2 regions of the Lysinibacillus sp. NPDC096418 genome follow, and region 2 is predicted to be linked to the other one. Evidence: riboswitches for the same ligand, from Rfam matches in the RefSeq annotation. Region 2 holds a riboswitch; the other holds the start of a gene.
What was found. Region 2 has a riboswitch for FMN ahead of ribE (riboflavin synthase). Riboswitches for the same ligand answer to the same signal wherever they lie in the genome.

Region 1 (10,269 bases), on a different contig from region 2:
GGAATATACTATTAATCATTTAAAAAAAGCAGTGCATATTAGAATTCTAATATGCACTGCTTCTTTTTAATATTGTAATAGCATATTGAACAACACGACAATAATAACTAGCGGCACGAAAGACGCCATGAGTACACGGTAAGTAGAATAAAAGCCTTGTCCCATATTACTACCTACCAATAATTCTGTTTTTACAAACTCTTTATTCACCACGTATGTAATAAAAATCGAAATAAATAGGTTACCAAGCGGCAGCATTAAATTCGACACTAAAAAGTCTGTCGCATCAAATATGCTTCTTCCGAAAATCAATACATTTGCTAATACACTCGATGATAACGCTGCCGGAATTGCAGCGATGAATACCACAACGCCAAGTAGCATCGTTAACTTCGCTCGTGACATGTTCCACTTTTTAATAAACGCAGCTACAATAATTTCATACAAACTAAACGATGATGTTAGTGTCGCAAATAAGAAAAGTAATAAAAATAACGCCAAGAACAATTCTCCAAAAGGCATTTGACTAAATGCAGCTGGTAACACCATAAATAGTAGCCCTGGTCCAGCAGCTGGTTCTAAATCAAAAGCAAACACAACCGGGAAGATTGCTAGGCCTGCTAAAAACGACACCAGTACCGTTAGCGAAACTACTGAAACCGCCGAATTCACCAAACTCACATCCTTTTTCAAGTATGAGCTATAGGTTACTAAACATGAGAATCCCACTGCTAAACCGAAGAAAGATTGCCCTAACGCTTCTAGTATTGCTCGACCTGTAATATGCGTAAAATCAGGCCATAAAAAGAATTTAACACCCTCCATCGCTCCATCTAACGTAAGCGCACGTACTACTAGTACGATAAAAATAATAAATAATAATGGCATCATCCATTTACTCATCTTTTCAATGCCATTCTGCACACCTAACGAAATTACTATGACATTCGCAAGCGTGAATATAGCAAGGCCGGCTAATGTAATCAACGGCGTGCCAATTATTTTAGCGAACAATGCATTCGGGTCAACAGCAGGATCGATAATACTTCCTGCCACACCAAGACCACTGTATATAAAAATCCAACCGCCTACCACACTATAAAAAGTTAGTAGTAGGAAACAACCAAGGACACCCATACGACCAACCCAAGCCCAAGCCGGTTTATCAGGAGCAACTTTTTTATATGCTGTCACTGCTTCTGATTGTGTGCCACGTCCTAAAATATATTCAGATAACAACATCGGTAAACCAATTAATAGTGTAAACAAGACGAAGATCAGAAAAAATGCTCCGCCCCCACTTTGCCCCGTGACGTAAGGTAGCTTCCAAATCGCACCAAGTCCGATTGCTGCCCCCGCCGAGGCTAAAATAAATCCTAACTTACTAGACCATTGCCCATTTTTCTCACTCATCTAATCAAACTCCTCAACTCTCTATACTCACTCTCATTCTACATGAAAAAACACAACTAAAAAACCCCTGAGTGCGAATGCTCCCAGGGATTAACATATTATTTTGATAAATACATCTTACGTTGTTGCTCTACCCACTTACGCATTGTTGTATATAAAAACGCCATAATGAACGTAATCAATACACCTTTTACAAGGTTGAATGGTAGAATACCCGCGACGATCATAGTATATAACGAATCTCCAACAACCGGTTCCATCCCTAAGAAGTACGTATACATTGGTAAGATTAAAACATAGTTTAATATACTCATCCCAATAGCCATCGTAATAGTTCCTAAGATTAAACCACTTACAAGACCAATCATTGATTTAAATCGATTAAAAATAAATGTTACTGGTAAAATAAATAAAATCCCTGTCGCAAAGTTTGCGATATGACCAACTGGTACTCCTGTTGGTGTGCCTGAGAAAACCCAGTCTAGGACATTTTTAAATAATTCTACTAAAATACCTGCCATAGGTCCCATTGTGATTGCCGCCATAAGTGCAGGCATATCACTGAAATCCACTTCTAAAAAAGCTGGAAATGGTGGAATTGGGAAATTAAAAAGCATTAGTAAAAACGAAATACTACTGAGCATGCCAATCGTAATAAACGATTGTAGTTTGACATTTTTCTTCATTGAAAAGCTCTCTCCTCTTTGCTGATTCAATCTTGCAAGAAGAAAGGCAACGACACTATCGATTCCTGTTAACGAAAAAAACCCTATGCAAAAAGCATAAGGGAGAATAGGCATGATTAAAAAACGCCATTTATAGCCATTTTTTTGCGCAAACTGTGTAAAAATATACACTTAAAAAAACGTCCACACACAGCTATAATTCGTAACAACGAATGACGATCGTACCTCCATCTTCTCCCATCCAGACTGTAACTGTCGGCCTTGGAATTACACCAAGTCAGCCATGCAAAAAAATTTGCACAGGTCGCGGGCTAAAGAGTAGTATTGTAAATTTTCGAGTTTGTGTAGTTTTAGACTATACAAGCAATTTACGACTCTATTACCGCCGGTCGGGATTTTCACCCTGCCCCGAAGATGAATCAATATTATTTTTTATCTTACAACTTTACTATAATGAATTATGAGTAAAAAGTAAATACTTCCGCTCTAAAATTATTCCAATTTATTTACTATGCATTAAATACCATTCTATACTTACAAAAAAACAGCTACCCTAAATGGATAGCTGCTCCTATACTACTGCATATATTGTTTATTAGCTCCCATTGGCATCGGCAAATACTCGTTAAAATTAAATCCTTCCCAGCTGTCTTGTACTAGATTTTCAAGACGTAATTGTTGATCAAAGCTTGCTGCTGTCAACATCATTGCTTCCACTAACTGTGTTGCCTGGACCGCACCTAGTACGGTTAAATCTAACGGAGTATCAAACGTCACAATAACACCATCTTTTGCCTCTGTCACAGCAAAAGTCACCTTTTCTGGTACAACTGGCACATAAATATCATCCTTTTTTAGATGCATTCCCTGAAGTGCTTCTGTCACTGTTTCAAATGTTTCCCTGAAATTCGGTGATAAATATTCTACACCGTTCTTTTCTTTGAGCAAGTAATAATTGTAGTGATTAACTATCCCTGTCATTTGTATCGGTTCACTCGGTTCACCAACCTGTGAAAACTCGTATGCTTTCCCCTCAGCTGTTTTCACCGCGACCTCTTTATAATCTGAGAATGTATCTTTTAATGAACCTGTGTACATGTTCACTGTTGCCGAGGCTCCATCATACTCATTTTCCTCTGGTAATACGTGTACAAGCGTCTCTCCCTGCTCTTTTAGCTCTCCCTTATACGGATGATACTCTGCAAATCCCATTGCCTCTTCATCAATTTGCGGTGCATACTTTTCATATAATTGGAGGGTAGTTGGCTTTACATCACCAAAATCAGCTACGACACGCTCATTAGGTATAACAAAAGTAACCGGTACACTTTCTGCAGCGCTACTGGCTAAACCAATGCGCAATGCTGTAGCTTCCGTTAAATCCTCTTCATAAACAGATGTACGTAGTGACATCATGCGTGTATCATTAACAAAAGCATCCTTGTCCATCAAAGCATTTGCTTTTTCAACACTCTCTGCTTCGTCAGTTTGCACAGTTGAATAGCTTTCGGCTTTTATACTTTCCTTATCTCCTGTTGAATTATTATTCATTATCATACCGACAAGTAATGTGAGTACAAAAACTGAAGCGATACTTATAAAAACAGGTATTTTACTATTCTTACGGCTTCTTTTCGCCACGACAGCCCTTTCCTCTTGGATGGAAGCGGTCTGTTGACGTTGCTCTTGTGGTATTTCTATTGGTTCTATCGGTTCGTCTATCGCTGCCTGCAAATGCGTATTATCTTGTAGACGAGCATCTGCCAGCAGGCGGTTTAATACATCTTCTTTTGATCTGGAATCAGGAAGCTTCGGGGCGTTTTTCATTAAATTTTCTAGTTGGTCACCATCGAAATCTTTATGAGTCATTGCCACTTCGCCTCCTTCTCTCTCTCATGTTGTAACTGTTCTCGTAAAACTTTAATTGCACGAAATTGAGTCGTTTTCACTTTCGCCTCAGTCCAATCAAGTATTTGCGCAGTTTCTGATATCGATAACTCTTGGAAAAAGCGCATTACAATGACCATTTTTTGATCCCCAGTACAATTTTCAAGTGCCGCCTCTAATTGTTGGAATTCATCACTTAGTAATAGAGTATCTTCTGGTGATGGAGTGGATGAACGTAACTGTTCTGTTTCCCAGTCAAAATAATCTAATGAATGTTTTTGGCGTACCGCTTGCTTTCTGAAATGGTCAATTGCTACGTTTTTTGCTATTGCAAAAAGCCATGTTTTTTCACTACTTTTCCCCGTAAATTGATCGTATGATCGAAGTACACGAACATATACTTCATGCGATAAATCCTCTGCAAGCAAGCGATTTTTCACTAGATAAATAAGGAACTGGAATACATCTTGGTGGTAAGCATCGTATAATCGATGGAACACGGAGTCATTCACAGCACTCCACCTCCGTTCTCATAGTATTTGTCGTCTAACATCCATATAAGTTACATACCTTATTCAAAAGGTAAATAAAACGTAAATGTCGTGCCTTCTCCCACCACACTATCGACCATAATATTACCCGAGTGTGCCTTGACGATATTTCGAGCAATAGCAAGCCCAAGACCTGTACCACCTTTTGAGCGAGTACGTGCCTTATCTGCCTTATAGAAACGTTCAAAGACATACGGTAAATCTTCTTGAGGAATACCATGTCCAGTATCTTGCACCGAAATTTTTGCAAATGTAGGCTCTTGCTCAACTTTTACCGTTACAGAACCCGTATCGGTATGACGAAGTGCATTATCTACTAAATTCGTTAATACTTGCTCAATGCGATCCTCATCAATACTAATAACGGCATCTGCATCAAACTCACTGTCAAACACTAGCTGTACATGCTTTTCCTTCGCTACTTGCGCGAATTTTTGTGTAATACGTTCGAATGTTGAGTTAATCGGTAATTCGTCTTTATAAAGCGTCATATGCCCCGATTCCATACGCGCTAGATCGAGCAAGTCTGTCACTAGACGGCCCATTCGCTTGGACTCATCATAAATAATTTTCGTAATTTCGTTCCGTTCCTCTTGATCTTGAATAAAATCATCCATAAGTGCCTCAGAGTAGCCCTGTAGCATCGAGATAGGCGTACGTAGCTCATGAGATACATTAGCAATAAAGTCTGAACGAAGCTTCTCTAAGCGATGTTGCTCCGTCATATCACGGATAACCGCAACCGCCCCACGAATCAATTCTCCGCTATATAGAGGACTAATCGTAAATGTATAATAATTGCCGTCCATTTCAATTTCCTCTTCTAGCTTATCTTCAAACATTAAGACGTGGTCGAGCATATGGTACAACTCTGGTGGAATTGGCTGTTTACTTTGTGAGCCCTTATTGACAAACCACTTTTGCATTAAACGCTCTGCTGGTGGATTGCTCAGTAAAATTGTGCGATCACGATTAAATGTAATAACCGCATCCGTCATGGACGTTAATATATTCGATAGTTGTTCATTTTCCTGATTGATGACTTCTAAATTATGCTTCAATTGACGCCCCATTTGGTTAAACGCGACGGCCAGTTGACCGATTTCATCACTTTGTGTCGTTGGCATTTTCGCCTCAAAGTTCCCTTTAGCAATTTCAAAAGCCAGTTCTCGCATTTTACGTAATGGCGATGTAATTCGCGAAGATAGGAAAAATGCAAAGAACGTCGTTAACACAAAAGCAATGAACGCAGATAGAAAGACAATTTTCGTCGTTTCCTTAGATGTTTTATGTAGTGCATCTGGACTTTGATAAATAAACACCGCACCATGTACTTCATTTTCCACATTCAATGGGAACCCTAGTACTACATATGATTCCATTTTCCCCTCATCTGTTGAAGACGGCATCATCATTTCTTTAATGACCGGCTCGGCAGATTTAAAAATCTCATGAAATGCTTTGTTTGCTAGTATCATGTCTTGTATTTCTCGTTTATTGACGCCCTCTTGCATACCAAACGACACTTCTTGATTACTTAAAGCAATTAATGCATTCGTGCTTTCAGGTAAAATATCTGATAATAATTCCGAAGTTGTTTCGGCTGTTTCATTATCATCAAGTATACTTGCGACCGTTGCAGCTGTTTGACGTAGGGAGCTTTCTGCCTGTTGCATGTGATAGTTTTGGAGAAACTCAAGCATTAAAACCGTGAAAACAAACAATACAAATGAAACGAGAAGCAATATGGTTACCCATAGCTTCCCGACAACACTGTTCCATATTCTATTCATTGACAACCTCAAATTTGTATCCGACGCCCCAAACAGTGACAATCATTTTGGCAGCATTTTCAGATACACGATTTAGCTTTTCACGTAAACGTTTTACATGTGTATCCACTGTACGTAAATCTCCAAAGAAATCATAGTGCCAAACTTCTTTTAGTAGTTGTTCACGGTCAAATACTTTGTCTGGTGATTTCGCTAGGAAGTAGAGTAACTCATACTCTTTTGGCGTTAGGTTCACTTCGATACCTTCTGCTGTTACACGGTGTGCATCATGGTCGATCATTAGATGTTGGAACACAACTAAATCTTTTGAAGTAGATGCATTAGTTGTTGGTGAAAATGCTTGTGAACGACGTAAGATCGCCTTAACTCGTAGCACTACTTCACGTGGACTAAATGGTTTAACAATATAATCATCTGCACCTAGCTCGAAACCTTGTACACGGTTTGCTTCCTCGCCTTTAGCAGTTAATAAAATAATTGGCGTTGCTGTTCGTTCACGAATTTCTCCGCACACTTCAAGCCCATCTTTTTCAGGCATCATAATATCGAGTAAAATACAGTGATAATCTTTTTCCAAAGATTTCTCAATCGCTTCGTTACCGTTCTCAGCTTCATCAACTTGGTACCCTTCACGTTCAAGATACATTTTTAAAAGGCGGCGAATACGATCCTCATCATCTACAACTAATACTGAAATATTTTCTGACACTTATACGATCCCTCTTTTCCAATCTTTCTCTAGCTTCTATTGTACATTGTACAAGTCATAATGAAAAGTAAAGAAAAGCCTTCTGGCTACAGCAAGAAGGCTTTTCTTCCTCTATTTTTACCATCAAAAACCAACGAAGGTACTCATTGTTAAAATTGGGTAAAATTACTACACCAAACTACTTACGATGATGCGTACGAGTGTAAACCAGCAAGGATTAAATTAACAGCAATAAGGTTAAATAAGATAATACCAAAACCAATTAATGCTAACCAAGCTGAGCGTTCACCTTCCCACCCTTTCGATAGTCGAAGGTGAAGGAATGCAGCATAGAATAACCACGTAATAAGTGCCCACACTTCTTTTGGATCCCATCCCCAGAAGCGACTCCATGCGATTTGTGCCCAAATCATCGCAAAGATTAATGCTCCTAATGTAAATACTGGGAATCCAATAAGTACTGAACGATACCCGATTTCATCAAGTAATTGTAAGTTTACACGTTTTACAAGCGGCTGGAAAATCGCACTAATGCGACGTCTTGCAAGTAAACGAATTACCCAATATAAAATTGTACCCATTAATAATGACCATACTACTGTAGTTAATTTTTTTGCATTGATTAATGCAGGCATTTCTACTAATGGTGACATGCCATGTTCTTCTACTGCTTCATATTGATGCATACCGAATATTGGTGGCATATTGTAAATGATTTGACGCACATTTTCTTCTTTATCAACATACGTGTATTTCGATTCGTAATCCATCGCACTGAATGCAGATGAACCGACTACGAAACCTATTACAACTACTAAGCAGTACATAACTGCTTCTAACCAAAAACGTTGCTTCGATTTTTTTGATAGATCCACAACTTTTAATAAATAAATTAACCCCGCTACAGCACTAATCGCCAAAATCGATTGACCAAGCGCTGCAGTAATAACGTGAATTGTTAACCAGTGACTTTGTAGTGATGGCACTAACGGACTTACTTCAGTCGGGAACATTGCTGCATATGCAATAATTAGTAGTGCAACAGGCAATGCGACTAAACCAAGAGCCGTCATACGATAAATAAAGAATATTAATATAAATGATGCCACAATGAACATCCCAAAAGCGGTCGTAAATTCGAACATATTACTAACAGGCGCATGTCCTGTATGAATCCAACGTGTAATGAAATAACCTAATTGAGCAAGGAAACCGATAATCGTTACAACGATAGCAACCTTGCCCCATTTATCTGTGTTTTTGCCAGTTGCATTTGATTGTTTAATGGCACCACCAAAAAATAGTGTTGCCACTAAATAAGCGATAAATGCAACATATAGCAAATTTCCACTTAAATCAATTAAACTCATAAGGTGTTGTCACCTTCCCCTTTTTTATTGCCACTACTTGTGGACGCTTCGTCTTCCGCAATCTTATCAAGTTGATCTGTATATTGTGGTAGATTGGCAAATTCAGCTACTGCATCTAAGTCTTTCTTCATGCTAAACATATTTTTATTAACATGAGCAGCCATAATAACTCGACCATCTGGTTCGACTTGCAACCAAAGACGTCTATGATTCCAATAAGAACCGATTGCCACACCAATCATAAAGATAATACCACCAACGAATAAAATCGGAATCGTGCGGTCTTTACGAACAGTAAAATTAGACACATTCAATGTCTCTACACCTGCAAATTTCATTTGATACTTGGTTTCGCCAAGTGGCTCCATTGTTTGTCGGATCGCAACAAAGCTTGTTTCACCATTTGGTGTTTCAGGCGTCGTCATCTTAAAAATAAATGCTGGATTTACTGGCGAAGACGATTTCGTTTGTGGCGCACCATTTTCAAAACCATCGAAATCTGGCGTATAAACCAATAGCTGAACTGATGCACCATTTCCTAAATCATATTCTTTTTTAGGATTTGTTAAATCAATTTCAATTGTACCTAGCGATTCTTCAGTTGCTTTGTTCACTAAATTAAAATTCATTTGTTTCAAATCATCCTGTCGATAATTCATTTGATAGAGCGCAAAACCCGCTTCTTTCAATGGATGATTGACACGAATGGAGTAATCTTTTACTTTTTCGAGATTATCTATATCCCCAGGAATAGCATCTTTTGGTTGTTTGTATAATGTGATGTCTGTTTGGAAGTTTTTCGCAACAACATTGACACCTTGCTTCACCTGTTCACCCTGCGGCTTATTATCATGCGTTTCTAATATAAATTTACGGTTTTCAATAAAGTAGCCATCCATCCCTGAAACAGCACGTATTTCACCTTCGCGTATCCAAATCGATTCATCTACGTAAAAACCTGGTACTAAACGCAACATAACACCTGTTAAAAAGATTATAAGACCGACATGATTTATGTATGGGCCATATCGAGAAAAACGGCCACGTTCTGCTAGCAGCGCACTACCATCCCGACGCACGTTGTATTTCATTTCTTTCATTTTTTTCTCGACTTTATTCAGTGTTTCTTCAGCATTTTCTACCTGTCCCTCAGCTACGATACGTTGACGTTTCAAGAAACTTTCATGGCGTTTGACACGCTGATTCTTAAGTGATTTATACAGCGGTATACCACGGTCTAAACTAGCAACAATAATTGATACCGCGAGCATACCTACCAATATTTGGAACCACCATGTACTATATAAATCTGATAGTCCTAATTGATTATAAACTTTACCAAACCAACCATACACTTTCTCGTAATAGGCTGGTTTGCTAACATCAGGAGCATTCACATAAATTTCTTGCGGTAGAATTGTTCCGATTGACGCAGCAACTAACGTAATAATGATTAGTGATATCCCTACTTTTACACTGGAGAAGAAATTCCAAATTTTATCGATAATCGTTTTATTGTACGTTTTCGAACGAATTGCCGTACCGTCATAGCGCATATCAACAACTTTATTTTGTTTTTCTTCTTCTGTTAAAGGACGACCACATTTTTCACATAGCTTCGTGCCGTATGGATTAAGATGACCACATGCACAAGTGATATTTTCCATCGTCATTAACTCCTTATTCCGGCTTTATTAATTCCATATACGATGCGATATTCGCTTCTGTCATTTCACCTGTAATAATTTTCACTACTTTACCCTCTGGATTGACTAAGACTGTAGCAGGTAAGTATCCTACGTTATAAGCATCTCTCACACTTTTCGTTTTGTCGATTACAACAGGGAATGACAAATCATA
Region 2 (10,269 bases):
AAATATTTTAACGCTAATTACAAATATAAGTTCTCGTACACAGTCTATCGCTGCAACAGTAGAGCAAATCTCTGCAAGCTCTGAACAGGTGTTAGGTACAACTGAGACAACTGTTCAGTCTTTAGAGCAATCGTCAGCAAATACGCAAACAATTGCTTCAACAATGCAAGAGCAATCTGCATTTATGGAAGAAATGTTAGGTACATCAAATCAAGTGCATGAAATGGTCGAAAATTTAAAGAAACAAATTTCTCACTTTAAAATTAAATAAATTGACTGTATTAAAAATTACGATGCTGTCAGACTGTAGGCTAACTCAAAGAGAAACAAGTTTGCCTACAGTTTTGATACTTCAAATATCGTAATTGCTATGTTACTAAGTACTGATTTCGCCATTAAAAAAAATATTCATCCCCCATCTATACTCTTCATATACTATCTTGTTCATCTCAAATTTTTCTTACTTCCCTATCGTCATGATTTTTTATGAATTTCTATATAAAAACTTTTTACACATAATTTAATTATTGTAGAGTTGCACTTATAATTTTCGTAATATTAAGAAAATTATATCACCTTTTCAATCCACCATTTAGTTGAAGGTATTCCAAATGAAGCTTTTGCTCCTTTCATCCATCACACGGGTTGTCCATTGCGTGAGTTATGTACAAAAGCGAGAGAAGGTACAAATCGCAAGCTTATGATTAAGGAACAGTGGGAACAACAAAAAGAATATGTAAGAGCAAAGCTTTCAGAAGAAAAAACAGGTGCAATTTATCGTAAACGTAATATTGACGTTGAACCTGTTTTTGGATTTCTGAAGGCTAATTTAGGTTTCACACGATTTTCTGTTCGTGGAGAATCAAAGGTTGAAAACGATATTGGTCTCGCATTAACGGCTGTAAACTTAAGAAAATATGCGGTCCGAGGATAATCCTTCACTGCATATTGTCAAAAACAAACGCAAAAAACGAGATTGCATAATGCAATCTCGTTTTTCCACATGAACTGAAACCTTTTTGTCCCAGCCTCTTTTTATTTTTTCTATGATATTTTTTATTCACTCAATACATAAAGTAAATTATATATCTTATCTCTCTATTTATCAGTATCCCTTTTATTTCTAAAAGATTTACTAAGTTTCGACTATTTTTCGATTAAACCAAGTACCTGTGATGTTGAAGTGTGCAGTTCTTGTAATAACTCTGGGTTTTCTGCTAGCGACTTGCCATAAGAAGGTATCATTTCTTTTAATTTTGGTTCCCACTCTTTTACATGTTGCGGGAAGCATTTGTTGATTACTTGAATCATAACGTGAACAGCAGTCGAAGCACCTGGTGAAGCACCTAGTAATGCAGCAACCGAACCATCAGCGGCACTAACAACTTCCGTTCCGAACTGAAGCGTTCCTTTACCGCCAGCTTCTGTATCTTTAATAACTTGTACACGTTGACCAGCGACTACAATATCCCAATCATCAATATTTGCGTTCGGGATAAAGTCACGTAACTCATCCATACGCTGCTCTTTTGATAACAGAAGTTGCTGGATTAAATATTTTGTTAAGCCCATTTCTTTAACGCCTGCCGCTAATAATGTTGTGATATTATGCGGTTTTACAGAAGCGAATAAATCCATATTTGAACCTGTTTTTAAGAACTTCGGTGAGAAACCAGCGAATGGTCCAAATAGTAATGACTTTTTGTTATCGATATAACGAGTGTCAAGATGCGGAACAGACATTGGTGGAGCACCAACTTTTGCTTTTCCGTATACTTTTGCATGATGTTGCTCAGCAATCTCTGGTTTGTTACATACAAGGAACAGTCCGCTGATTGGGAATCCACCGATGTGTTTCCCTTCAGGAATACCTGTTTTTTGAAGTAACTCTAGGCTTCCTCCACCAGCTCCAAGGAATACGAAATCTGCTGTATGATATTCCATTTTACAGCCATCGATATCGTGTACTTTAAGTTCCCACTTGTCTTCTTTAGTACGATTAATAGCTTGGACAGTATGTTTATAGTTAATATCAACATTTTGAGTTGCCAAGTGGTCAAATAACATACGCGTTAAAGCACCGAAGTTAACATCCGTACCTTCGTCTACTTTTGTTGCTGCAATTGCTTCACTAGCTGGACGGTTTTCCATTATAAGCGGAATCCATTGTTTCAATGTTTCCGGATCATTAGAAAATTCCATGCCTTGGAACAACGGATTTTTTGACATTGCTTCAAAACGTTTCTTTAAAAAGGCTACATTGCTTTCGCCTTGTACCATACTAATATGTGGTATTGGCATGATAAAGTCTTGCGGATTACTGATTAGGTTACTATTTACAAGGTAAGACCAAAACTGCTTTGAAAGTTGGAACTGTTCATTAACATTAATCGCTTTTTTAATATCGACAGTGCCATCCGCTTTTTCAGATGTGTAGTTCAACTCGCACAGTGCAGCATGCCCCGTTCCTGCATTATTCCATTCATTAGAGCTTTCTTCCCCAGCTTTTTCAAGCGACTCAAACACTTTGATATTCCATTCTGGTGCTAATTCTTTTAGCATTGCTCCCAAAGTAGCGCTCATAATTCCCGCACCAATTAAAATAACTTCTGTTTTTTTATGTTTGTTGCTCATTTTAACCTTCCTTATCCCCTTATATTTGCAAAAAAGATGTAGGCGCTTCCACTTAGTCATCACAGCAAGCCAAAATGCACCCAGTCACACAACTTTTTTGTATCAATTATAAACTTATACTAGTCTATCACAATTGTTAAAAGATTAAAATATCAACTGTTACATGATAGATAAAAGCTCGATAAAACTAGTAAAAAGTGAATAGTCCGTCCAGAAGACACTAAAAACACACAAAAAAACAAAGCTCCCCTCTTGATTTTTTCTAGAGTTAAATCTATGGTTTACTATTACTTATGATACCTTTCACTGTCACACATCTAACTTGAAGATTGATAATCAATAAAATGTTTGACTCCTTGATTTGGGACATACATTACGCACGTGCCGGACTCTCTTCCAACTTAATCTGAAATAAGATGTTTTTCCTTAATTACACCGACTTGACCTAAAATCAGTGCACCGAGCATTTGAATAATCGTCTTCACAATAATTTGACCTAAAATAGCTGCTGGTACCGCTTCCCAAGGCAATATATTGGCACCAAGCGGACTCAGACCAATTACTACGAAAATCGCGGAATCTAGAAATCCTCCAACAATTCCACTATAAAACACACGCCAAGCCATTGGTAGTTTCAACCTTGTATAGATTTCCGTATCAGCTGTTTCAGCAACGACAAATGAAAGTGCCGATGCTACCACAATCAATAGCGTATCCCCAAGTATAAATGAGACAACTGCCGATAAGATTAAAGCTATAATAATAAACAAATACGTCTTTGCTCTTCCATACTTGTTTTGCACAAGATCTCGGAAAATGAAAGTCGCCCCAATCAATAGAGTCCCCATCGGAACGATAAACATGCCAAACTGTAATGGCGCAAATGCTGCCGTTACCACATTAGCGATGACAATAGATAATAAATAGAATAATATTCTCATGATGTTTCTCCTCAATTAAAGTTAATGACAGTTTTATAACTGCTAACTAGACACCTCTCTTATTTCCCCAAACAAGGGTATGCAGCTGTGGCAATACTTTGACATCTCTTAATTCCTCATCCTCAATCACTTTGTCAATTAACTTTTGATATTTCTCTAATAACTGGCTAATCAATCGCGGATTGTCAGTCGTCGTTATATCATCATTACCGACTTGGAGATAGAAGGGGATCATTGGATATCGAAAGTGAATTTGTTTTGCATACTCATAATCCTCTTGATTAAAAACAACTATTTTGAGGGAGATACGCTGATCGCTGTTCCGACTTTTAAGTTTTTTGAAAATATCAGAGAGTACAAGATAGTCAGTGGTCATTCCAGAACTAGGGGGCTTTGGTGAAATGGTCAGTTCATCAATCTCATACAGCCACTCTTGCCACCTGCTTCCTTGTGTCTCCACCCCGACCTTTATGTCGTTTTCTTTTAAAATCGCAATGAGCTCTTCCAAATTTCGAAGGAGTGCAGGATTGCCGCCCGAAATCGTGACAAATGAAAAACCACTGCCTCCAAGACGTTTCAGTTCAGACCAAATCTCTTCCGCCGTCATTTGGACAATAAGATGCTTCCCACTACCATCCCACGTAAACGATGAATCACACCACGAACAGGAATAATCACAGCCAGCAGTTCTCACAAACATCGTCTTCTGGCCCACTACCATTCCCTCGCCTTGAATCGTCGGTCCAAAAATCTCCATAATTGGTACTTTACTCAACGTCCATCCACTCCCGCCTCGCTTCAGCATAGCTTGTTGGCGTTTCATACAGCCTGATAAATTCTACACGCGCCCCGTTAAATCGCTGTTCTTCAAGCAAAGCTTCCACCAACTTCTCGTAAATCCAGACTACAATATTCTCTGCCGTCGTATTCATTGGCGGTAGTGTTTCATTTAAATAACGATGATCCAAATATATCTCTATTTTTTGTTTCCATATTTCTTTTATATCGCCAAAATCAATCATTAAACCGCGTTCATCCGTGTATCCGCTTAGTCCTAATACAACGCGATACGTATGGCCGTGGAGATTTTTACATTTCCCCTCATAGTCATGCAAATGATGAGCAGCATCGAATGTAAATTCCTTGCTCACGAGAACACGCTTTGAATGATAATTCAATTGACTCCTATGAATATCTTCATCTATTTTTTGGAGCTTATCGACAATTCTAAAATCATACATGCTTTAAGACTCCTTCCTACAGCTCAAGTACTCATCAAGTCCTTTTTTTCGCAGTTCACATGCTGGGCATTCACCACAGCCATCTGCTATTACACCGTTATAGCAAGTCAACGTTCTTTCCCGAACATATTCAAGTGCCCCGAACTGATCAGCAAGCTCCCAAGTCTGTGCCTTGTTCAGCCACATTAGCGGTGTATCTACCACGAAAGAATCGTCCATCGATAAATTTAACGTTACATTCATGGATTTAATAAAAACATCTCGACAATCCGGATATCCACTAAAATCCGTTTCACAAACGCCCGTCACGATATGTTTGGCACCTACTTGGCTCGCAATAACTCCAGCAAATGAAAGAAAGAGCAGATTCCGACCAGGTACAAAAGTCGATGGAAGCTCACCATTTTCTCCGTTTTCAACCTTTATGTCTTGTCGTGTCAATGCACTTGGAGCAAGCTGATTCAGGAGTGACATATCAAGAATGTGATGCTTAACACCGAGCTCCTTTGCTATCCCCTTCGCACACTCAATTTCAAGGCGATGCCTTTGACCATAATCAAACGTCACTGCCTCAACCTCTTCAAAACGTTCTTTTGCCCAGAACAGACAAGTGGTACTATCCTGACCTCCACTAAACACAACGATTGCTTTTTCCTGCTTCATCTATAAAAACTCCCTTATATCAAAAAAACAGCACTCTAAGAAAAAGTGCTGCTTTCTTCTTAGTTTTTTTAAGAGGGTAGCTAAAAACCTCTTTCTAAATTGAACGATTCAATTCATCTTTTATCGATTATCTATTTTTTCTGGGTTAAGATCGTGGTTCATTAAACGATAATTTGCTATTTCTTCGTATTTAGTCCCCGCTTTCCCATAGTTACACCACGGATCAATCGAAATGCCTCCGCGTGGCGTAAATTTACCCCAAACCTCGATATATCTTGGATCAAGTAATTTTATTAAATCGTTCATAATGATATTGACGCAATCTTCATGGAAATCACCATGGTTTCTAAAACTGAATAAATACAATTTCAGTGATTTACTTTCTACAATTTTTTTATCCGGGATATACGAGATGTACATCGTTGCAAAATCAGGTTGATTCGTAAGTGGGCATAAACTCGTGAATTCTGGACAATTAAACTTTACAAAATAATCTCGATCGGAATGTAGATTATCTACTGCCTCCAGTACCTCTGGTGCATAATCATATGAATATTTAGTACCCTGATTTCCTAATAGTGTTAAATCTTTCAAACCTTCTTCATGGCTTCGGCCAGACATAAAAAAACCTCCTTGTAAAATGTTTCCCAACACTTTTCAAGAGAGGTATCACCAATCGTTCTATTAAAACATATGTAAAAAACATAAAAAGCCACGTCCGTTATGGACATGGCATAAAGTCATGTTTCCATAGTTTTTTATAGAGGGTATCAGCTATGAACCTCTCCCGTTCTAGTCCGGGCACTCTTTCTTCAACATAATACAAAAAATGGTCGGAAACGTCAAATGTATTTTTTAAATTTATCCGCTGCTTATACTGTAATTGACATTATTACTTCTCTCGCTATCGGATTCTTTTTTACCTTTTCGTCTTATCCAATCATCTTCTTTAGGTTCGCCATTTCAATTGCAGACATCGCTGCATCGTAGCCTTTGTTGCCTGATTTTGTACCGGCACGTTCAATAGCTTGCTCGATGTTTTCAGTTGTTACGATGCCAAATGTCACAGGAACATTTGTAGTAAGTGAAACGCTGGCGATGCCCTTTGCTGTTTCATTGCACACGTAATCATAGTGTGTTGTAGAGCCGCGAATGACTGTACCAAGTCCAATAATTGCGTCATATTTCTTTGTTTCAGCAAGTTGTTTGGCTATGAACGGTACTTCAAAAGCACCTGGCACCCATGCAACATCAATATTATCTTCATCCACGTCGTGACGTTTTAGCCCATCTAGTGCTCCATTTAATAGCTTACTTGTTATAAATTCATTAAAACGCCCTACTACCACCGCAATTTTCAAGTCTGTTCCGATTAATTGTGCTTCAAATGTTTTTCCCATAATGAATTCTCCCCTTTTACACTGTTAATTTTTTTACTACTTCAATTTGTTTACGTCGATATGTGGCTAATGCCTCAATAGAGATCATTTTTAAGTTGTGCTTTGCAGCGTACGTTACTAGCTCATCAAATCGCAACATCTCACCATTGTCGCCCATAATCTCACAGATAATGCCTGCTGGATCGCTATCGCAAAGCTTAGCTAAATCGACCGTCGCCTCCGTGTGCCCTCTTCGTTCCAAGACACCATTATCTTTTGCAATGAGTGGAAACACATGCCCTGGTCTACGGAAATTAGCCGCTTCCACTTGTGGATCTAGCATTTTACGAATCGTTAATGCCCTCTCGTAGGCACTAATTCCTGTAGTTGTATCCTCATGATCTATACTAACGGTGAATGCCGTTTGGTGATTGTCAGTATTATTTTCGACCATAGGATGAAGTGCTAATTTTTGTGCCAGCTGTTGCGAAATGGGTGTACAAATTAGACCCTTACCATATGTAGCCATAAAGTTAATCGTTTCAGGTGTCACATACTTGGCTAACGCGAGTAGGTCGCCTTCATTTTCACGGTCCTCATCATCTACCACGACAATTATTTTCCCTTGTTTCAAATCCTCTAATGCTTCTTCAACTGTATTTAGCAAAATTAAAGCCCCCTTAAAATCCGTGTTGTGTTAAATAATCCTTCGTAATAGTCGAAGTTGCTTGCCCACGTTGTAATTGATTAACAATGTATTTGCCGACCAAATCCGTTTCAATATTAACAAGGGCACCCTCATTTTTCATACCTAATATCGTTTCCTTGTACGTGTGCGGAATGAGCGATACCGTTACACTGCTTTTTTCAACGGTGAATAGCGTCAGACTAGTACCATCAATGGTAATCGAGCCTTTTGGAATACAGTAGCTCGTCAATTCTTCTCCTACCTCAATATCAATGTACACCGCATTGGCCATAGGTCGTTTACGCAAAATTTTGCCTACTCCATCTACATGCCCAGATACAAAATGTCCACCAAACCGTCCATTCGCAGACATTGCACGCTCTAAATTCACAGCATCTCCCACTGCAAGCTGCTGTAAGTTTGTTGCCTTTACCGTTTCAGGCATCACATCCATCGTCAGCTCTCGCTCATTAAAATGCGTCACCGTCAAACAAACTCCATTGACCGCAATACTATCACCTAGCTTGACATCTGCAGTTATCATAGGTGATGCAACCGTGATTTTCATGCTTTGCCTATTTTTTTGTAACGCTTTTACTGCACCAACATCTTCTACAATCCCCGTAAACATTCTGTCACCTGCTTTCTATTTGACTTTTATCCACTACTTCAGCTGCCCTATCCGTCAGTTCAATGATGCTATCCGTCTCACCTCATTTCTAATTCAAAACACATAAAAAGCCCCTTACATGTAAGGGGCTTGGGAGGTTATGTAAAAGAGACGTAAACAAATAAACCTTATGGATACAAAAAATTTCCACAGGCTACCATCTCAATTGTTCTTCTCCCATCCAGACTATAACTGTCGGTTTTGGATTTGCACCAAATCAGCTTTCGCTCACGGACTTTGAATTACTTCATCACCGCCGATTGGGAATTTCACCCTACCCCGAAGAACATACGAAAATATTCATTTTCAGCTAAATAAAAAACTCCCCAACGTAGGCGATGGGAAGTAGGTTTGAAAAAAGCGTACACAAATAGACCTTTTAAATTCAGACAAATTTAAAAAGATTACACTTTAATCCTTCTCCCATCCAGACTATAACTGTCGGTTTTGGATTCGCACCAAATCAGCTTTCGCTCACGGACTTTGAATTGCTTCATCACCGCCGATTGGGATTTTCACCCTACCCCGAAGGAAATTCTATTTAACTAGCACTAACGATAACATTATTTAATAATATTATCCACTAATACTTTTTCATACTCCTTAATTTAATGAATACCCATCTGAGATAGTATATGCGCCTTTTGATGTAAGACGTTATTTCCATGGCGTACATGTAAAAAATGAATGTCTAACTTACTTTTGAACGCTTGAACTGTTTGATAATATGTCTTACGCGCACCTTGAGTTTGCTCCTTCTCCTGATTTATGATAATTCCCTCACAATCGTAAATAATATGAACCGTTTTCATACCATTACTGTATGCCCACTCTAACGCGCGTAAACAGGCCATTAATTCAGCACCGATATTATGTAGTTTATTGAACTCCTCATCAAAAACATAGCCAAACGTTTTAAATAACGGCTCCGTCCTCATCGGTGCAAAACCAATGACTCCATACTTCCCACGACTATTTTTGTAACTGCCATCAATATAGATGACTACTTCTGTATTTTGTTTAGACTCTTTCTTTATTTTATTGGTAAACGTTTCTTTTGGTTTAGTTGATTTTAATGAATTCACAGAAGATATCTTATTGGTTTCTAGCCATTGATAGGCCGTTTTTTCACATGAAAACTTTTTTCCAATCGTCTTTTTCTTGCCTTTTACTCTATTTAGATATTCATGAAATGTGAGCACAATTCCCGAAAACTCTGGACCAAAGACGGCATATATAGACTTCTTCTCTACTGTCAATTAAAAACCCCCAACCTCAATAAAATACTAACAATCCATTTACCTATATTATATGACTTTAAACATGTCCATCATGCCTGGTTACAGCCAAATAGTTAAGTATTTACATTGAACAAACGCAAAAAAACAGCCAATCCATGGTAAAATACCGTGAACTGGCTGTTTGTTCTTACTTATTTGCTTCATATACTTTCAATAACTTACCTTTGATTGTCGTTTTCTTCATGTTTTTCAAGACTATCGGCCCTTTATTGTTTAGTATTTCTACGTAAGTAAATGTATCTGTAATTGTAATGATGCCGATATCCTCAGCTGTTACACCACTTATTTTGGCAATTGTTCCAACGAAATCTACAGCTCTCAGCTTCTTTTTCTTACCACCATTAAAATAGAGCTTCATGATTTGCTCGTTAAGCTTTTCACTTTTGGCCTTTTTCAATGCCGGTTCAATATCCATTTTCGCTTCAAAAGCTGCTTTCTTTTGCGAAGCCTCTTCTTCAGTTGGTGCTAATTTGTTAGGAATTTTAAAGCCAATATAGTCTTCAATTTCACTTAAAAAACGATCTTCAAATGGTGTTACAAGTGTGATGGCTTTCCCTTGCAGTCCTGCTCGTCCCGTTCTTCCCGTACGATGAACGTAACTTTCTTTCTCTAATGGCAAATCATAGTTGATGACATGCGTAATATTATCAATATCAATACCGCGAGCAGCTACATCTGTGGCAACCAGATAGCGGAAATCGCCTCTTTTAAAATCATTCATCACTTCAAGTCGTGCATCCTGTACCATTCCA

Region 1: linked by a shared signal. The riboswitch ahead of ACIQZG_RS12870 (ECF transporter S component) and the one ahead of ribE (riboflavin synthase) in region 2 are both predicted to bind FMN.

Annotation. Positions count from the first base shown of each region.
Region 1 is NZ_JBIWEY010000015.1:36,050-46,318, forward strand. It holds gene ACIQZG_RS12865 (sodium-dependent transporter) at 67-1,413, opposite strand; gene ACIQZG_RS12870 (ECF transporter S component) at 1,512-2,099, opposite strand; FMN riboswitch at 2,325-2,519, opposite strand; gene ACIQZG_RS12875 (RNA polymerase subunit sigma) at 2,676-3,968, opposite strand; gene sigX (RNA polymerase sigma factor SigX) at 3,965-4,498, opposite strand; gene ACIQZG_RS12885 (ATP-binding protein) at 4,558-6,330, opposite strand; gene ACIQZG_RS12890 (response regulator transcription factor) at 6,323-7,039, opposite strand; gene ccsB (c-type cytochrome biogenesis protein CcsB) at 7,222-8,409, opposite strand; gene resB (cytochrome c biogenesis protein ResB) at 8,406-10,076, opposite strand; gene resA (thiol-disulfide oxidoreductase ResA) at 10,090-10,269, opposite strand, start outside.
Region 2 is NZ_JBIWEY010000016.1:60,708-70,976, reverse strand. It holds gene ACIQZG_RS13495 (methyl-accepting chemotaxis protein) at 1-271, shown strand, start outside; partial or broken gene ACIQZG_RS13490 (transposase) at 641-934, shown strand; gene mqo (malate dehydrogenase (quinone)) at 1,147-2,694, opposite strand; gene ACIQZG_RS13480 (VUT family protein) at 3,036-3,575, opposite strand; gene queE (7-carboxy-7-deazaguanine synthase QueE) at 3,622-4,350, opposite strand; gene queD (6-carboxytetrahydropterin synthase QueD) at 4,343-4,816, opposite strand; gene queC (7-cyano-7-deazaguanine synthase QueC) at 4,820-5,479, opposite strand; gene queF (preQ(1) synthase) at 5,600-6,100, opposite strand; PreQ1 riboswitch class I at 6,224-6,270, opposite strand; gene ribH (6,7-dimethyl-8-ribityllumazine synthase) at 6,412-6,879, opposite strand; gene ribB (3,4-dihydroxy-2-butanone-4-phosphate synthase) at 6,896-7,525, opposite strand; gene ribE (riboflavin synthase) at 7,539-8,177, opposite strand; FMN riboswitch at 8,382-8,507, opposite strand; FMN riboswitch at 8,628-8,753, opposite strand; gene ACIQZG_RS13440 (reverse transcriptase-like protein) at 8,825-9,475, opposite strand; gene ACIQZG_RS13435 (DEAD/DEAH box helicase) at 9,645-10,269, opposite strand, start outside.